2 regions of the Arthrobacter pasteuri genome follow, and region 1 is predicted to be linked to the other one. Evidence: predicted binding sites of a transcription regulator. Region 1 holds the regulator's gene; the other holds the start of a gene.
The links. Region 1 encodes HrcA, which represses chaperone genes, less so after heat shock. Its sites were predicted from a motif close to TTNGCACTCGNNNNNNNCGAGTGCNAA; they were not measured.
Positions count from the first base shown of each region.

Region 2: a site for HrcA is predicted at 1,155-1,181, ahead of ACX80H_RS10240 (Hsp20/alpha crystallin family protein). Genes of this name have one in related genera too.

Region 1 covers NZ_JBTNDO010000001.1:405,459-408,512, reverse strand. The annotation lists gene ACX80H_RS01955 (DUF3097 domain-containing protein) at 1-555, opposite strand, end outside; gene hrcA (heat-inducible transcriptional repressor HrcA) at 720-1,733, shown strand; gene dnaJ (molecular chaperone DnaJ) at 1,841-2,971, shown strand; gene ACX80H_RS01940 (16S rRNA (uracil(1498)-N(3))-methyltransferase) at 2,974-3,054, shown strand, end outside.
Region 2 covers NZ_JBTNDO010000001.1:2,142,090-2,145,143, reverse strand. The annotation lists gene ACX80H_RS10255 (haloacid dehalogenase type II) at 1-521, opposite strand, end outside; gene ACX80H_RS10250 (DUF2630 family protein) at 521-772, opposite strand; tRNA gene ACX80H_RS10245 (tRNA-Val) at 971-1,044, shown strand; gene ACX80H_RS10240 (Hsp20/alpha crystallin family protein) at 1,270-1,734, shown strand; gene ACX80H_RS10235 (SDR family oxidoreductase) at 1,869-2,666, shown strand; gene ACX80H_RS10230 (hypothetical protein) at 2,768-2,989, shown strand.

The DNA of each region.
Region 1 (3,054 bases):
GTTCATTGCCTGCTGCGCGATCCGGGACTCCTTCGTGCCGGGCAGCAGGTGGTCGACGAGGATGCCCAGCCGCCGCTGCGGCCCGGGGCCGAACGCGCGGACCGCGCCCGCGAGATCGTCGACGCCGTGCAGCGGCTCGACGACGATTCCCTCGAGCCGGAGATCGTCCCCCCAGACCTTTTCGACCAGCTCGGCGTCGTGCTGTCCCTCGACCCAGATCCTGCTGGCCCGTGCCGTCCTCGCCCGCGCGCCCTCGACGCGGACCGACCCGGATGCGGTCCGGGTCGAAGCCGGCGCTGCGCGCTGCACAGGTGCGACGACGTGGACGGGCTGTCCGTCGAGGAGGAATCCGTGACCGAGCCGGAACGTCCGGTGCTTCCCGCGCCGGTCCTCGAGCACCATCACATGCAGGCCGCCGGACTTCTCGACCCTGACCACTGCGCCGACGAATCCGCTCTGCACGTCCTCGAGGACCATGTCCTTCTCCACCGGGACGTCGGGCAGGGCGACCCGCTTCGGAGCCGTGATGTCCTGTGCTCCCCAGCCGTAGTCCATGCCGAGCTGTCCTTCCACCGAGGGCTCCGGCGGTCTGCCGCGGCCCGGGTTCCCAATGCTAACAATCGGCCCGGACGTACTAGACTTGGCACTTGGGTGTGTCGAGTGCTAATCGCTCGGAGCCGCCCCCACGCCTGTTCGTGCAGACCCGGAGGTGACATCGAATGAGTGAACCGCGACGCCTGGAGGTACTCCGGGCCATCGTCGAGGACTACGTCCATTCGCGGGAGCCCGTCGGCTCCAAGGCACTGGTCGACCGGCACCAGCTCGGCGTCTCCTCCGCCACCATCCGCAACGACATGGCCGTCCTCGAGGAGGAAGGCCTCATCGCGGCGCCCCACACGAGTTCGGGCCGCATCCCCACTGACAAGGGCTACCGGCTGTTCGTGGACCGTATCTCCGAGGTCAAGCCGTTGTCCGCGCCGGAGAAGAAGGCGATCCAGACCCTCCTGGAGGGCGCGGAGGACCTCGACGACGTCATGGACCGGACCGTTCGGCTGCTCGCCCAGCTCACGAACCAGGTCGCCGTCGTCCAGTTCCCCCGCGTGGGAGGTGCGTCCGTCCGCCACATCGAGTTCGTCCTGCTGGCTCCCCAGCAGATCCTCGTGGTCCTGATCGCGACCAACGGCACCGTCCAGCAGCGCATCGTCCGGACGCACGCGGACATCCAGGAAGCCGAGCTCGCGGACCTGAAGCAGCGCATCCTGTCCGCGGTGTCAGGGGTGAGGCTCTCGGCGCTTGCCGGTGAGCTGGGCGTCGCGGCGTCGCACCTGCCCCCCGCACTGCGGGCCCACGGGGGTACGATCATCAAGGCGCTCGAGCAGCTCGCCGGGCTCGGCCGTGACGACCGGATCCTGCTGGCAGGAACGGCGAACCTCGCCAGGTCCACGGGTGACTTCCCGCTCAGCATCGGTCCCATCCTCGAGGCGCTCGAGGAGCAGGTCGTCATGCTGAGGCTCCTGTCGGAGATGGAGTACGACGCCCGCGGCATCTCGGTGAGGATCGGCAGTGAGAACCCCTACGGCGGCCTGTCGGAGGCCTCCGTGGTCGCGACGGGCTACGGCCCGGACGCCGGGGCGAAGCTCGGGATCCTCGGGCCCACCCGCATGGACTATCCGACGACGATGGCGGCGGTGCGCGCCGTCGCCCGTTACCTCTCGAGGATCCTCGAGGAGTAGCCCGCGGCCCCCGTGGCCGCCCCCGTATTCCGCCGGGACGACGGCATTCCGCCGGCACGGCCGGCGAGCAGTAGACAGAAATCTCCAACAGGAAGTGATGTGCACGAGTGAGTAATCACTATGAGGTCCTCGGTGTGGCGCAGGGTGCGACCGGGGAGGAAATCAAGAAGGCGTACCGCAAGCTCGCCCGCAAGCTCCACCCGGACGTGAACCCGGGTGAGGACGCCGCGGAGGAGTTCAAGCGCATCACGCATGCCTACGAGGTGCTGTCCGACCCGCAGAAGCGGCGGATCTACGACACGACCGGCAACGAGAACGGCACGGACAACGGCTACGGTGCCGGCTATTCGGGCTCCGGGTTCGCGTTCCAGGACATCTTCGAGACCTTCTTCGGCGGCGGGGGCCAGCAGGCAGGAGCGCCCTCCCGGACGCGACGTGGCCAGGACGCGCTCATCAACGTGCGGATCGACCTCAAGGACGCCGTCTTCGGCACCAACAAGAAGATCGAGGTGGACACCGCGGAGGTCTGCCCCACGTGTGACGGGACCTGCTGCCAGCCGGGCACGTCGCCGCGCACCTGCGACATCTGCGGCGGCTCCGGCCAGGTCCAGCGGGCCGTCCGGTCGATCCTCGGCCAGGTCATGACGAGCGCGCCCTGCGGGACGTGCCAGGGCTACGGAACCGTGATCCCCAACCCCTGCCACGAATGCAGCGGCGAGGGACGGGTCCGCGCGCGCCGCACCCTGACCATCAAGGTCCCCGCCGGCGTCAGCACGGGCACGCGCATCCAGCTCGCGGGCCAGGGCGAGGCCGGCATCGCCGGCGGCCCCCAGGGCGACCTCTACGTCGAGATCCGCGTCAACACCGATTCGACGTTCCTCCGCGACGGCGACGACCTCCATGTCACGCTGAGCGTGCCCATGACGGCGGCCGCGCTGGGCACCACGGTGCAGCTGGACACGTTCGACGGCGACCAGGAACTGGTCATCAAGCCCGGGACGCAGTCCGGGGAGATCGTGACCCTCCGCGGGCTCGGCGTCACGCATCTCAGGAACCAGGGCAGGGGGGACCTGCGCGTCCACCTGAATGTCGAGACGCCGCGCAACCTGGACCACCAGCAGGAGGAGCTCCTGCGCAAGCTCGCCGAACTGCGGAACGAGGAGTACACGGACGGCCAGCTCGCCAGCAGCGGTTCCGGCGTGTTCGCACGCCTGCGGGAGCGCCTCGGGAACCGCTGACCATGACGCGTCCCCTGTTCTTCGGGCCGAGCGAGGCTGTCCGCGCTGCCGCGCCCGGCGACCTGTTCGTCCTCGACGGTGAC
Region 2 (3,054 bases), 1.7 Mb from region 1:
GGGTGGACGGCGACCAGCACGACGTCGCCCGCCTGCCGCTGCAGCGCCTCGACCGCATAGGCGTACGCCTGCGGGGCGGGCTTCCACCGCGGCGCGTCCTCGACCGACAGCACCGTGTCGACCTCGAGGCCGGCCCGCTTCAGCAGGCCCTCCGCCGTCGCCCTGGAACCGTTGGTGAGCGCGGCGGTACCGAAGCCTTCCCCGGTGAGTGCGCGGATACCCTCGGGCACGTCCGGGTGCACCGGCAGCTCCTCGAGGGCGTCCATCACGTGCGCGACGGCGGCGTCGGTGTCCCGGTTGAGGACCTGACCTGCGAGCACCGCGTGCAGTGCCCCCTCGGCGACCGCACGGAAGGCCGGGTTCTGGCCGGCGGCGGTCAGCGCGAAGCCGTCCCGGAGGACCGAGGCGAACCAGAGGGCGGAGAGTTGCGGAGGTACCCCGATCTCCTCGAAGTGCTGGGACATGAGCCCCACGTCCGAGAGCGTCCCGTTGACGTCGAACAGCACCAGCGGAACTCCCATTACTGGCGGTACCCCTCCACCTGGGGGATGGGACGGGCATCGGCCTCGGCGGGATCCTCCCCGGCGTCGGCCTTCGCCCGGCGCTGGCGGAGCAGGTCCCAGCACTGGTCGAGGTCCTCCTCGACCCGCTTCAGCCGGGCCGCGTGGTCCTGGTGTTCCGCTCCGGCACCGGCGTCCTGGGGCTGCTCGCGGAGTTCGTGCTCCTCCTGGACGAGTGCCTGGATGCGCTGCAGGATGTCCTGGTTGTCCATGGTGCGGTCCCTTCGTCGTGGCGATGCCCGCGGAAGCCCGGAATCGATCCCGGATCGGTGACAATGCTCAGCAGGCTTTCCTTCAGGCTACTGAGGCAGGACACCGATGGCCAGCGCAGGCACCCGAGGTGGAGGACGTCGCGTGGACGGGGAATTTGGTGCGGCGCCCGGATGGCCTAAGCTGTTGGAGAACCAATTGCCTGTGTAGCTCAGTCTGGTAGAGCATCCGCTTCACACGCGGAAGGCCCGGGGATCGAGGCCCCGCGCAGGCACGAGGATCGGCTGGTGACAGCACCACGAGGAAGGCCCGTACCGCTCGGTACGGGCCTTCTTCATGTGCATTTTCATGTGCACTGCGTTCGTTCTGGGCGAACAAGATCCATTAGCACTCCCTCGGGTCAAGTGCTAATATTTTTCGTAGTTGAGCGAGGGACGCTCAACCTTGAAGAACCCACCATCTGCCGGTGGCATCTGTGAAGGAGATGTTTCCAGTGGCCATGAAGTTTGATCCGTTCCGCGAGCTGGACCGCGTTGCCGGCGCTCTTCTGGAGAGCCGTCCGGGACTGCGCCTCATGCCGATGGACCTCTACCGCGAGAAGGACCACTACGTCCTTGCCGCGGACCTTCCGGGCATCGATCCCGGATCGGTCGACATCGACGTCGACGGCCAGCTCCTGACCATTCGCGCGGAGCGCACGCTGCGCAGCGCGGAGGGCGTCAAGTGGCTGACCCGGGAACGTGAGAGCGGCTCGTTCCTGCGCCAGCTCAACCTGGGCCAGGGTGTCGACACGGAGGGAATCTCCGCACGCTACGAGAACGGTGTGCTCAGCGTGATGATCCCCGTCATTGAGCGGGCGAAGCCCCGCAAGATCGAGATCGTGAGCGGTGACTCCCCGGTCGAGTCCACGGCCGTCGAATCCCCTACGTCCGACGCCGGACGCCAGGGAGCCGTCGAGTCCTGACCCCCCTGGCAGCAACCCCCGGGCACCCGCCCGGGGGTTGCTGTACTTAACCCAGCCGCTGACCCCGTCCAATACCGTCGCGGCACCCTCACTTTTTCCTTGCACACGCCCGACCCGGGCGCAAAGGATGGAGTATGGACTTCACACCGAGCAAGGCAATCGTCACCGGCTCCGATTCGGGTATCGGGCGGGCCACCGCCATCGCCCTCGCAGCCGCCGGATGCGACGTCGGCATCACCTGGCATTCGGACCGGGAGGGCGCCGAGGAGACCGCGCGCCTCGTCCGCGGACAGGGCGTCCGCGCTGCGGTCGCCCAGCTGGACACCACGGACGCCCCGGCCTGCGGGGATGTCATCGACCAACTCGCGCAGGAACTCGGCGGACTCGACGTCTTCGTCAACAATGCCGGAGTCAACGGCGGCACCCTGTTCATGGAGACGGACTGGGACACCTGGCGCGGCACCCTGGGCGCGAACCTCGACGGCGCCTTCGTCTGCATCCAGCGCGCCGCCCGCCACATGATCGACGGCGGCAGGGGCGGCCGGATCATCGCCGTCACCAGCGTGCACCAGGAGCAGCCGCGCGTCGGCTCGGCCGCCTACGACGCCTCCAAACATGGGCTCGGCGGCCTGGTGAGGACCATAGCGCTCGAGCTCGCCGACCGGGGGATCACCGCCAACGCCGTGCTGCCCGGCGAGATCAACACCCCGATGAACGATTCCGAGGACCAGGATCCGCGCAGCATGGACCGCCCCGGCATCCCCCTGGGCCGCCCGGGCGCTCCGGAGGAGATCGCCGACGTCGTCGCCTTCCTCGCATCCGGCGCGTCCAGCTACGTCAACGGCGCCTCGTTCGTCGTGGACGGCGGGATGCTCCTCATGGGGCCGCAGGCAGGCTCGCACCTCACGAGCGGGGACTGGCGCACCCTCTGATCCCGGATCCAGTCCGTCCGCCCAACCTTCAACGCACGTTCAGAGGGCGTTCAGGCGGCAGGGCTAGCGTGGGGATCACGAACTCCTGTGAAAGGCCCGCCATGAATGCATCCCCCTCTTCCGTCAGCGACTCCGAATCCCAGGACTGGTCGGGCTTCAGGCGTGGCGAACACGTCACCCTCCAGCACCCGGCAGGGACGCAGCTCCACGGCGTGCTGGACATGAGGACCGATGATGCCTCCGTGCTGTGGATCCTCCTGAACGACGGCGGCGGCCGCCGGCTCGTGCACCGGGCAGACGGGTACCGCCTGCGCCGCGGGTGACCGGACCGCAATCAGCACGTTCATCCACCGTCCACCTTGGGTTCACCTTTTCGCCACCTGTAACG